Regions from separate parts of the Macrococcus equipercicus genome, predicted to be linked through region 4. Evidence: riboswitches for the same ligand, from Rfam matches in the RefSeq annotation. Region 4 holds a riboswitch; each other region holds the start of a gene.

What was found. Region 4 has a riboswitch for S-adenosylmethionine ahead of KFV11_RS03140 (methionine ABC transporter ATP-binding protein). Riboswitches for the same ligand answer to the same signal wherever they lie in the genome.
Region 1: linked by a shared signal. The riboswitch ahead of mtnK (S-methyl-5-thioribose kinase) and the one ahead of KFV11_RS03140 (methionine ABC transporter ATP-binding protein) in region 4 are both predicted to bind S-adenosylmethionine.
Region 2: linked by a shared signal. The riboswitch ahead of KFV11_RS10155 (M20 family metallopeptidase) and the one ahead of KFV11_RS03140 (methionine ABC transporter ATP-binding protein) in region 4 are both predicted to bind S-adenosylmethionine.
Region 3: linked by a shared signal. The riboswitch ahead of KFV11_RS02135 (amino acid permease) and the one ahead of KFV11_RS03140 (methionine ABC transporter ATP-binding protein) in region 4 are both predicted to bind S-adenosylmethionine.

Annotation. Positions count from the first base shown of each region.
Region 1 covers NZ_CP073809.1:329,869-332,991, forward strand. Annotated here, with positions in the region: gene KFV11_RS01810 (S66 family peptidase) at 1-608, shown strand, start outside; gene KFV11_RS01815 (class I SAM-dependent methyltransferase) at 627-1,376, shown strand; SAM riboswitch class I at 1,461-1,564, shown strand; gene mtnK (S-methyl-5-thioribose kinase) at 1,644-2,846, shown strand; gene mtnA (S-methyl-5-thioribose-1-phosphate isomerase) at 2,843-3,123, shown strand, end outside.
Region 2 covers NZ_CP073809.1:1,906,976-1,910,098, forward strand. Annotated here, with positions in the region: gene ldmS (L-aspartate--L-methionine ligase LdmS) at 1-306, opposite strand, end outside; gene KFV11_RS10155 (M20 family metallopeptidase) at 311-1,510, opposite strand; SAM riboswitch class I at 1,586-1,684, opposite strand; gene KFV11_RS10160 (sensor histidine kinase) at 1,760-3,123, opposite strand, start outside.
Region 3 covers NZ_CP073809.1:391,146-394,268, reverse strand. Annotated here, with positions in the region: gene mmuM (homocysteine S-methyltransferase) at 1-352, opposite strand, end outside; gene KFV11_RS02135 (amino acid permease) at 336-1,679, opposite strand; SAM riboswitch class I at 1,736-1,834, opposite strand; gene KFV11_RS02130 (hypothetical protein) at 2,085-2,432, opposite strand; tRNA gene KFV11_RS02125 (tRNA-Val) at 2,595-2,666, opposite strand; gene KFV11_RS02120 (MBL fold metallo-hydrolase) at 2,953-3,123, opposite strand, start outside.
Region 4 covers NZ_CP073809.1:594,410-597,532, reverse strand. Annotated here, with positions in the region: gene KFV11_RS03145 (methionine ABC transporter permease) at 1-267, opposite strand, end outside; gene KFV11_RS03140 (methionine ABC transporter ATP-binding protein) at 260-1,285, opposite strand; SAM riboswitch class I at 1,354-1,455, opposite strand; gene KFV11_RS03135 (thioredoxin family protein) at 1,496-1,798, opposite strand; gene KFV11_RS03130 (toprim domain-containing protein) at 1,758-2,141, opposite strand; gene gcvH (glycine cleavage system protein GcvH) at 2,213-2,632, opposite strand; gene KFV11_RS03120 (Spx/MgsR family RNA polymerase-binding regulatory protein) at 2,658-3,011, opposite strand.

The DNA.
Region 1 (3,123 bases), 260 kb from region 4:
TGGATGAAGTGACGGCGAAGTGGCTGCAAGTATTAAATACGAAATCCGGCGACTCGGTCGAGCAGGTGTCATCCAAACTATATCAGGAAGAATGGGATCATGAAAATCCGACGTCCATGGTCTTTAAGCTGTCTGAACAGACGGAATGGAAAGGCTTCGATGCAGCAGGTGAGAAAGTGTCAGGCATGCATATGGAGGGAAGAATGCTCGGCGGCTGTATCGACTGCTTCCGCCATCTTATCGGCACGGAATACGGCGATATTGAAGCATTCAAGAAGAATCATACTAATAATGAATCCATTGTATGGTATATCGATGACAGCGAGCTCGACACAGTCGATTTCAAACGGTCACTTGTCCAGATGATGTATGCCGGCTGGTTTAAAGACTGCGCCGGTATCATCTTCAGCCGGGTCGGCAAACCGAAAATAAAAGAGAGCTATCAGTATGAGGACGTTTACCGGGAGATGGCGACAACGTTAAATGTTCCTGTGCTTTACGATGTGGATTTCGGCCATAAGCCGCCGCAGATGACGATCATTAACGGGGCGTATGGTATGATAGACATGGAACAAGGGAAGGGACATTTTACACAGCGTTTTATTTAGCGTCAGGGGGTTACAGATGTGGATAACACCGAACTGTTTACTAATAAAGCAGAAATATACGAACTGGGCAGACCGTCTTATCCAGATGCGCTGCTTGCCTTTATGAAAGACCGGTTTATAATCACTGAACAGACGGTTATCGCGGATATCGGAGCGGGCACCGGGAAGTTCACGGAGAAGCTGCTCGACCTCGGCTGTCATGTCATTGCGATTGAACCGAACCAGGCGATGGCCAATGAACTGAGAGATGGTCTGATGTGCGGTCAGCTGTCCATCAGCGAGCGCCCTGCGGAGCACACAGAGCTTGACGACAACAGCGTCGATATGATTACGGCGGCTCAGTCGTTCCATTGGTTTGAAGTACATCACTTCAAAAAAGAATGTCAGCGTATTTTAGCAGGCAATGGTCCGGTCTGTCTCATCTGGAACTCGCGTATAGAAGAAGCACCAATCAATAAGAAGACGCATGCTGTGTTCAAGCAGCATTGCCCGGATTTCAAGGGATTCAGCGGGGGTGAAGACAGCGGAGAAGGAGTCATCAGCGATTTCTTTGAAGGTGACTTTGAACTGTTTGAATTTGACTATCCGCTTGATTACACGCTGAAGAAATTTGTCGGCCGCTGTGTCTCGGCAAGCTATTCTTTAGAGCCTTCCCACGAGAATTATCCGGCTTTCGAGCAGGCACTCACTAAGATGTTTCATGAGTTTGCTGAAGACGGAAAAGTGAAGGTGCCGAATGTGACTCGCTGCTATTACGGCTATATTTAATCATAATATTTATAGCTTTCTGAAAAAAAGCAATTGACGGAATTTTCACTATGCTGTAAGATTCTATCTATCAACCAATTAAATAACTTATCAAGAGTGACTGAGGGATAGGCCCGATGAAGTCCAGCAACCTGCCGACACGGACAAGGTGCCAAATCCTACAGTACGCATGTACTGAAAGATAAGTAGAGATACTAAAGGCGACGTTTTTCTGTGAGACAGGGAAAACGTCTTTTTTTGTTGCAAAAAAATAGATGAGGTGAAGAAATGAGTCAGTTTGAAGAGTATTTTCTAATGGATGAGGAAGCGGTCAAAGCTTATGTGCGCCATAAAACCGAATTTTTCGGTAGCGACGAGCTCATTGCGACGGAAATCGGTGACGGTAATTTGAACTACGTCTTCCGTGTTGAAGACAGTAAAGGGCAGTCCGTCATCGTCAAACATTCCGGCCGTACAGCACGTATTTCGGATGAATTTGTACTGTCGACCGACCGCACGATACGCGAAGGGAAGCTGCTGGAAGTTCACGGTTCATTCGTGCCGGATTTAACGCCGACCGTCTATTTAGTAGACGAGACGATGAAATGCGTCATTATGGAGGACTTAGCCGACCATAAAATACTGCGCAGTGCGCTGAACACCGGCGATTCATTTCCGAACCTCGGGGAAGACTTAGGACGCTACCTTGCAGAGACATTGATTAATACATCAGACTTTGTCCTTCACCCGAAAGAAAAGAAAGCACTGCAGCAGGAGATGATCAACCCGGAACTATGCGAAATATCAGAAGACCTCGTCTATACAGAGCCGTTCTATGATAACAATCACCGTAACGAAGTGTCCGAGACGCTTGCGCCGTTTGTTCAGTCATTGCTGTACGACGACGAAGAACTGAAAGTCGCAGTGGCGCAGGCGAAGCTGAAGTTTATGAACAAAGCAGAAGCGCTGATCCACGGCGACCTGCATACAGGGTCAGTGTTTGTAAATCGCGACAGCACAAAAGTCATCGATCCGGAGTTCGGCTTCTTCGGGCCGGCGGGTTATGATGTCGGCAATGTCATTGCGCACCTCTTCTTCGCCTATGCACATGCCGAAGCACAGCATGATTTAACGCAGGCGCATTATATCGAGACAGTCATCAATGAAGTGCAGGCCTATTTCAAAAGTCGTGCGCTCAAACTTCTGAAAGATAAAACGCGTGACGTCTCACTGAAGCAGGAGAAAGTGTTTGCAAGTTACATAAGAGAAATAGAACGGGATGCACACGTCATCGCAGGCCTGGAAATCATCAGACGCATCGTCGGTCTCGCAAAAGTCAGTGACATCACATCACTTTCTGCTGACGTCCGTCTGCAGAAAGAAGTGCAGCTGCTGAAGTTCGCGAAATTTTTAGTGCAGTATCCAGAAGAAGCGAGAGTCTATCCATCGCTCTTCTCCATTTATAACGATTATGAGGTGCAGGTCGCATGAACATCAATGCATTAAGCTACAACGACGGCGTGCTGACTTTGCTCGATCAGACGAAGCTGCCGCATGCGACAGTGTACCGTGATTACACGGATTACGAAACGATTGCCCGGGCAATAGAAGAGATGATCGTCCGCGGTGCACCCGCTATCGGTATGACAGCTGCATACGGTGCTGTCATTGGAGCGCGTCAGTTTGCAGGTGACGCGCACTTTACGGACTATATGGAGAATGTCATTGACCGCCTCTGGCATACACGGCCGACTGCGGTAAATTTAAT
Region 2 (3,123 bases), 830 kb from region 4:
TCCGTTGTTCTCTGCTTCTCTGAGCCGCGCATTATAAGAAGCTTCATCCGTATAACTGCGGAAGTTCTCCGGCATAGCGATACCGGCTGCTTCAAATAAGGCGCGTGATTTGTCGCCGACTGCTGCTTCGTGGACAATGACCGGCATATCAGCGATCAGCAGTTCACGGGCTGTCAGCATATTGGATTGATGTCCTTCAGTCGTCAGCCATGGATTTTTGCCGAACGACGGGCGGGACGTAAAAACTACATGATCACCATATAGTTTGTGTAGTGTCAGCGGTAGTTTCGCAGCGAAATTGTTCATTAATTTACCCCTTCAGATGTTGATGCAGCTCCTTGATTTCGTCAAGGACAGCTGGTTGTGTGATTAGCTCAACTGCCATTGTCGCCATTATACGGGCACCCTGCAGCAGCGCGCGGTCGCCTTCAGCACTTGCTGCGGCCTGCTCAAATTCATACGTATGCCCGATCAATGTGGACGGACCGATCTTAAGGTGCGGGTGAATCGTCGGAATGACATGGCTCACATTTCCCGTGTCCGTAGACCCAAAGCCAAAGTCATCGTGCTGAATCACTTCGCCGTGAAGCGCAGCATGCCGTTCAAACAGATCGTCCAGACGGTCATTCACTATAAATTCATCGACACCGTTTTGAATATGATTCAGTCTGTACTGACCACCGGCCATCTCCGCGGCACCTGCTGCGATGCGTTCCACTTTCTCTGTCAGCCCGTTTAAATCACGACGGCTGAGCGCGCGCGTATAAAATCTTGCTTTCGTATAATCCGGTACAATATTGGCACTTGCGCCACCATTTAATATAATACCATGAACTTTGTCTTTTGGTTTAATATGTTGTCGCAATTGTCCGACACCATTGAAAAAGCTGATCATCATGTCGAGCGCGTTGACGCCGTTGAAGGCATTCTCTGAGGCATGGGCACTTCTGCCGAAAAACTCGACTTCAAATACATCGACGGCAAGCGTCGGCACTGTGCGGTATGATTCATGTCCCGGATGGACCATGAGCGCGACGTCACAGTCATCAAACAGGCCGGCTTTGACATAAGTCGCTTTCGCGCTGCCGTTCACGCCGCCTTCTTCTGCCGGTGTGCCGAATACTTTGATGACGCCGCCGATGTCATCGATCACGGTCTTCAGTGCCAAAGCGGCAAGGACACTGCTCGTGCCGATAATGTTATGGCCGCATGCGTGTCCAAGGTCAGGCAGCGCATCATATTCCGCTAAAAACGCGATGACCGGCCCTTGCTGCGCCGCTTTATAAGTCGCGATGAAGCCGGTCGGATGGCCTGCGATGTCACGGACAACGTCAAATCCGTTTCTTTCCAGCAGCTCTGACAGCTGCTCCTGCGCGAAGTACTCTTCGTTGCCGAGCTCCGGCCGTGCATGGATGGCATGGCTGATTTTAATAATGTCGTCTTCATGTGCTGCGATATAGCGGGTGATGCTTTCTGTATAGGCGATTGCTGCCGTTGAATTAGTTGTCATGGTTTCATTTCCTTCCTGTTCCACTCATTCAAGAAAACAAAAGAGGCATCCCTGTCAGATAAGGAATGCCTCTTCTTCTTATCTTCCAGCTGCTGCTGGTAGGAATTAGCACCTTGCCGTAAGGTAGGTTGCTGGACGTCATTGGGCCGTTCCCTCGATCCGTCTTGATAAGTGATTGAATTGTTATTGAACACTATACAATTGTTTGCTGGAAACGTCAACCTATTATTGACTGAAAATTCATTTATTTCATGTCTCATTAAGCGGCAGATAAATTCTGAACTGCGTCCCTGCGACCGAACTCTCGACTTCTATCCGGCCGTTATGGCTGCGGACAATCTGCTGCGCAACCGCGAGACCGAGGCCGGAGCCGTTAGTGTCAGCGGTCGTATTCGTCCCTCGATAATAATGGTTGAATATATAAGGCAGTTCTTCTTTGTTGATGCCGCTGCCGTTGTCCGCAATCGTGATGACCAGCGCATCGTCCACTACTGTCGTGTTGAGCCAGACGTCAACATTATCGTTATGTACGAAGGCATTCGATATAATGTTGAGCAGCACCCGCTTCATCCGTTCGCGGTCAATCAACACGACTACATCCGTCTGATTGACATAGCGCAAGTTCGGCTGATTGTAGTTATCGACAAACTGATTGATATAAGGCACGATAGGCGTTGCTTCCTTATTGAATTCCAGCACATCGCTTTTCAGCTCGTAAGTCATGTTCAAGTCTTTGATCAACGTATCGATGTAGAGCGCTTTATCTTCAATGATCTCGGCAAATCGCTGCCGTTCCTCGCCCGTGATCTCGATGTCGCTTGTCAGCAGTTTGCTGTAGCCGTAAATCGAGCTGAGCGGCGTCTTCAAGTCATGACTGATTCCTGCGATCCATTCCTCACGCAGCTTGCCGATCCGCTTCTGATACGCTTCATCCATCCGGAGTTTCGTCGTCAGCTCTTTAATCGATTCATCGACAGACGTATACATGCGGTACTTTCGGCGCAGACGGCCACGCCGATATACTTTGTCGTTCTCCGGCACTACATAAGTCCCGCTCTGCAGCTGCTTCACCCAGTCGATAAAATGGACGAGCGGCCGTGTCAGCCGGTAGCCGAGAATCAGCGCAAGCGTCAGTATGATACCGAATACGAGGACGGAAAAGCCGAGGTACCACAGCAGGAAATTCTTTATGTCCGACATAAAGGCCTGATCTTTGAACACGCCGTTCTCGTCAAAGATGATCTGCTTGTCGAGCACGCTCGGATTTTTCTGGACGAACAAGTAGTAGCGGCCGTCGCGCATCGTCTCCCGGATATTGTAGTCATTGAAGTTATCCCCGTTTAAATCCTGGAACCACGCCTTCTCAATAAGCTTCGTCGAGAAATCACCATGGATCTTCTTCAGCTCCGCCGCTCGTGAACTCTGCATGAATAAACCGAGCTCATGCTGATTCATATAGCGCTTCAGCTTGTCGTCCTGCCTTAAGTCAAACAGCTCCGCCGCCTTGACGATCGGCTTCCGGCTGATTAAAACCGCCTGGCGGTCAGGTGTCAGCGACCATGTCGTTATATCTTGAATATAATACCAGTACAGCCCGTGCAGCTGTTCATTGT
Region 3 (3,123 bases), 200 kb from region 4:
CGTTGCCGAGCATGGCGCCGTATGGTCCGAGCGAGCCGGCGACGATTGTCTGGTCTGTCGCGGCACGTCTTGCAAGTGTCACTGCTTGCTGCAGGTAGTACACTGCATCATCTCTTGTCAGTCCGCTGTTCAGAAATGACGGCACGGCTGCCTGGTAAGTATTGGTCAGGATGATGTCTGCGCCGCTGTCGACAAAAGCCTTATGGACTTGATACACCGCTTCCGGCTGATGCTTGATCAAGTTCGATGACCAGAGCGGGTGCTTGACGTCATAGCCGAACTGTTCGACGGTCGTGCCGAAGCCGCCGTCGAGGAGTGTGATGTCCTGCATCAGTTTATCTTGCAGCTTCATGAATCTCATGTCCTTTCCTGTATTTGACGTAGTAATGAATCAGGCCGACGATGATGCAGAACGGCAGGCCGATGAGTGTTGCAAGGCGCTGGTTGGGATCGAACAGCACGCCGATACATGAGATCAGGCATAAAGTGAAGCCTGTCACCGGTAAGATGTATGATGAGCGGTTTGCCACGCCTGTTGTTTTAAGCTGATTGATGCGTGACAGGCAGATGCTCATCCAGACGACGACCACCGCAAAGCCTGCGACTGAGACGAGGACAAGATAGACAGTCGTCGGTGCGATGACGCTCGATAACAGACTCAACAGCGCGCCTACTAAGCTGATCACTGTGGCGTTGACCGGCATTCCGTTCTTGCTCAGTTTCTTTGCGACCGGCAGGATGTTGTCCCGTTCTGCCAGACTCCACAGCATTCTGCTCGCAGCATAAAGTCCTGAGTTCGCGGCGGACAGGAGTGCCGTCAGGATGATGAAGTTCATCATATCGCCTGCGTACGGGATGCCGACGCTATCCAGAATCGAGACAAACGGGCTTTCCAGGAGACTTGCTTGATCCGTCGGTAATAACAGCACCATGATGACGATGGTACCGATGAAGAGTAAGGCGAGCCGCCAGACGGTCGCACGAATGGTCTTCGGGATGACATGTTCAGGATTTTTCGTCTCGCCTGCTGCAATCGCGATCAGCTCCGTGCCGCTGAACGCATAGTTGACAGCGAGCATCGTGATAAAGATACCGAACAGACCATTCGGTACATCGAATAACTGCTCGCCTGCCGTGACAGGCTCGAGCGATGACGGCAGCACGTTGAACAGAATAAGCAGGCCGATCAGCATGAAAGCGATGATTGCAAGCACTTTGATGAGTGACAGCCAGAACTCCGCTTCGCCGTAGATCCGGCTCGACGTCATGTTGACTGCGATAATGATGACGATGAATATGAGACTGAACAGCCAGACCGGAAAATCCGGGAACCATTTCTGAAACAGAATACCGCCTGCCGTGACCTCGGAACCGATTGCAATGGTCCAGCACAGCCAGTAGCTCCAGGCGACGACGTGACCGACAGACGGATGGATATAAATGTTTGCATATGTATGAAACCCGCCGACATCCGGGTGCTTGACTGCCAGTACTCCGAGACACTTCATCACAATATAGACGAGCAGTGCGCCGACGAGGTAACTGATGACCGTGCCGATCGGTCCTGCCTGCTGAAGTGTATAGCCGGTGCTGAGGAACAGTCCCGTGCCGATCACCCCGCCGAAACTGAGCATCATGACGTGCCGCTGCTCTAAACCTCTTCTGAACTCATTAGACATTGCAATTTCCTCCCATAAAAAAATACCCCTCTGAAAAAGAGGAGTACTAAAGTATACACTCATATTCCAGGCGAACCTGTTGGAGTTAGCACCGTGCATAAGCCGGTTGCTGAGACTTCATAGGGCCAATTCCCTCCGTCTGCTCTTTATAAGTTATTTAATTGTTTATAAGCATACACGAGAAAGAATGAAAGGTCAATGGCATAAACTCCTAATCCTAGTTATAATGGAGTCAAGACAATAAGGAGGCGCTTATGACACTATTATTTATTTCACCGGTTGGTTTACTGATCAACTTACTGATTATTGCGATTGTGTTTTTTGCCGTTAAAGCACTGCTCAAAAGATTTCTCTAAACGGCTCCACCAAAAAAAGACGGAGGATGATCTCTGTCTTTTTTATGCCTTACAGCCATTCTATATGGACTTTCTGTATTTCTTCTTTCCCGTCATGCATTTGGAACGTAAGGATCCATAGTGAATGACTCACTGTACCATCTACTCTATTCTCTCGTCTAGAATCAATGATCACAATGTTATGATCATTTCGCTGCACTTTGTGGACAACTTCAAAATCCCAGTATGATAAGTCCTGAAAAGCATTAGCAAATACTTCTTTCATTTCTTTCAGTGAACCAGTCTGTTCCGTGCTGTCTTGACGGACTAAACGAAACACCATCCGTTCAGACGACATCTCTTCAAGTGCATCAAAGTCACGGTTTTGACAAGCTAACAAAAAATTAAAATGACTCATGTTTTACCCCTAATTCATAGCATTATTTCATTTGATGACTGGCGTCTCAACGAGACACTTTATTATAGCAGAGACAATTATAGTAGTGCCAGAGTATTTCTTAAGAAACATAATTGTTACTGAACAAAAAACTCGCTTGTTCAGTAACAAGCGAGCTTACAATGCACCCTGACGGATTCGAACCGCCGACCCCTTGCTTGTCGAGCAAGTATTCTCCCGCTGAACTAAGGGTGCACATATAAGATTTTCTTAATTATAGCATCCCACAGCGATTTAGCCAATACCACTTTCAAAATAACTGTATGCAGCAGCTGATTTTAATAATATATTTTGTCACTATCACAAAAAAATAACCCTGTTGTTGTAACAAGGTTATCAGTCACTGATCAGCCAGCCTCTGCACAAACCGCTCAATCTGCTGCGGTGTCTTCAGGATAATCACGTTCTTATACGGTTCAACTGACAGGAGCATCTTCATAATACCCGGCCGTTTGTCACACGCAGTAAAAAAGCACAGGAGTTACTCCTGTGCTGCCTGCTGACGCTTCATCCGTCTGACATAACGGCCGTCTGTCGGAACGGCCATCAAGTTGAAGTTCTCAGCCAGGTAATCCAGCTGGTGCTGAAGCTGTTCACCGACGATCTCCTTGCCGTGGCCGGTCACTGCGACTCTTGGTTTCAGTGCAGCGAG
Region 4 (3,123 bases):
CAGAATGATCAAAATGATGAATGGTACTGCCCGGAACAGATTGACTAAGAACGCCGTAATTCTGTAGACAGCGCGTGCACCGCTCGACTTGCTTCTAGAAGTCAGAAATAAAATGGTTCCGATGATAAGACCCAGGAAAAACGTGAAGAATGTAGAAACAATTGTCATGAATAACGTCTCATAGACTGCTGTCCAGACATCCGGCCAGACCACATTCTTGAAGCTGAACATGTCCTGTAAAATCTGTACGATACTGCTGTTATCCATGTCGTTCCACCTCCGCTTTCACACCATGCTGTTCAAGTTCTCTGAACATCTCATCTGTGCGTTCGTTAAGTGCTGGAACATGGACAATCAAGTGACCGACAGCACCGTTCTGTGTATGACTGACATGACCAGCTAACACATTCATATCAAGATTGAACTTGCGGATCATTTTCGAGATGATCGGCTGTCCGGTCGTTGAACCAATGAATTTCAATCTTAAGATTGTTCCCGTCGGGTAGGACTCAAAGATTTCATTGATTGACGTTTCTACTTCCTCATCTTTCAGGTCATCTTTGACAAAACGCTGCGTCACGGCTGACTGCGGATTTCCAAAGACCGTGAGCACAGGTCCTTCTTCAACGACACGGCCGTTTTCCATCACTGCGACTTTATGACAGATTTTGCGGATGACATGCATTTCATGCGTAATCAAAATGATGGTCAGCCCTATTTTTTTATTAATAGCTACAAGAAGTTCTAAAATTTCATCGGTCGTCTGTGGATCAAGGGCACTTGTCGCTTCGTCACACAGTAAGACAGTCGGGTCATTAGCCAGGGCGCGGGCGATGCCGACACGCTGTTTTTGGCCACCAGACAGTTGAGAAGGAAATGCTTTCTCTCTGCCGGTTAATCCGACCATACGGATTAACTCATTCACTCTTTGTTCCCGTTCTGCTTTAGCTACACCTGCGATTTCAAGTGGGAAAGCGATATTGTCAAAGACAGTCCGTGACCAGAGCAGATTAAAATGCTGGAAAATCATGCCGATTTTCTGCCTTTTTTTACGTAAGTCTTTAATGCCAAGCTGTGCAATATTGTCGCCACCGACGATGACATCGCCGCTTGTAGGTTTTTCAAGTCCATTGAACATTCGGATTAAAGTACTTTTACCAGCACCTGAAAATCCGATGACACCGTATATCTCGCCTTCACTAATCTGAAGATTAACGTTATCTACAGCAGTCAATGTTCCTTTCTTCGTTGCAAATTGCTTTACAACAGATTGCAGTGTAATCACTTACTTACCTCCTTTAAACGAATAAAGCGTCTTTCCCATGTTAAGAGAAAGACGCGTGAATATATCGTCTCTCATCTTCTAAAGCCATAAGCTTTATGTGAATTGGCACCATGTCTGACGACGGTTGCCGGGCTTCAAAGGGCACATCCCTCCACCTCTCTTGATAAGAGTTACATTATTAAATTATTTTCTAATCATAGACTATGATTTTTATTCCGTCAATGCTTTATTAACGATTTCATATAAATTTGTCACAGATTCAAATTTAAAGACTGTTGCGGCCACTTCGTCGGCTTTAACGACAAACAGGACCGGTACGCTCATCACTTGATAATCCTGTACTAATGCCGGGACATAGTTCACATCCTGTTTAATAACATGAAGTTTCGTCAGTTCGGCTAGTACGTCTACCATACGTTCAGCAACTTTGCATGTACCGCATAACGGCGTATAACCGAAAATAATATACGTCTCACCAGGCGGACTGCCAGGCAAATACTGCTTGATGCTCATTTGCTACATTCCCATCTTTCACTTCAAATTCGTGCCTGATCAGCACTTTTGCTAAATAATCGTTAGGACACCTTCCTACTTCGCAATACTTCGGGTCAATATATATATGCCGGCTTTCGCTTAAATGCCGCTTGAACCAGCTGCGGATTGTCTTGCCCGCTTTATCCGCATCAGTCATAATATAGACTTTATGGCCAATGAGCTCCTCAAGCATAGCGTCGAGCTTAGAAACCCCCATCGTCCCGTTCGTGCAAATAATATGTACCGGTTCAGATAAGACTTCCTGCAACTTCTTCTTGTCGGATTTACCTTCAACAACGATGACTTTACTCATCACAGCCACATTCATCACCTTCTCATATGCGATTATAAAAAAATTCCCTGATAACAGTATTATCAAGGAAATTATAGCATTTATGCATTTATCATTTCATCATATTGCGCTTGGTCTAACAGTTCATTGAATTCATCTTCGTTAGATGCTTCAACTTTAACCATCCATGCATTGTCGTAAGGAGATTCATTGACGAATTCCGGGCTGTTCTCAAGAGCGCTGTTCACTTCAACGACTTTACCGCTGATTGGAGCGTATAACTCAGAAACTGTCTTCACAGATTCCACGCTGCCAAACGGCTGACCTGCAGTGATGTCATCGCCTACTTCCGGAAGTTCGACGAATACGATATCCCCTAATTCTGATTGTGCGAAATCAGTAATCCCTATCGTATTAACAGTTCCTTCAGTTTTTACCCATTCATGATCTTTGGAAAATTTTAAGCCTTCTAATGATGCCACAAAAATCCCTCCTCTAAGTTTATATATTAATAATGACATAGCATAAATCTTTATTCAATCTTTTTTATAACCATGTATCGCGGTAATCTGCTTCTTTAAAACCTAAAGTGATTTTACCGTCATTGACAGCAAGCGGTCGTTTGACGAGCATCCCGTCAGATGCAAGAAGATCCAGCTTTTCTGCATGACTCAGGTGAGCTAGTCTGTCCTTTAAGTTCAGTTCACGGAACTTAGTCCCCTGACGATTAAACAGTTTATCGATGTCTACCCCTGTCTGCTGGATGATCTGCGTGAATTCCCCGGTAGTCGGCGTATGTTCTTTAAGATTGATCGGCTCATAACTCACACCATTATCTGTTAAAAACTGAGCCGCTTTCTTACATGTCGAGCAGTTAGGAATCTGGAAAAATTTAATCATATTGAACCTCCATCTGTAGTTATATTTCAATAGTATCAATATTTATTCAAGACGACAATTAACTTATTAAAGGCACACCGTTTAACCTTTAGGACAGAATGGTATATAATAT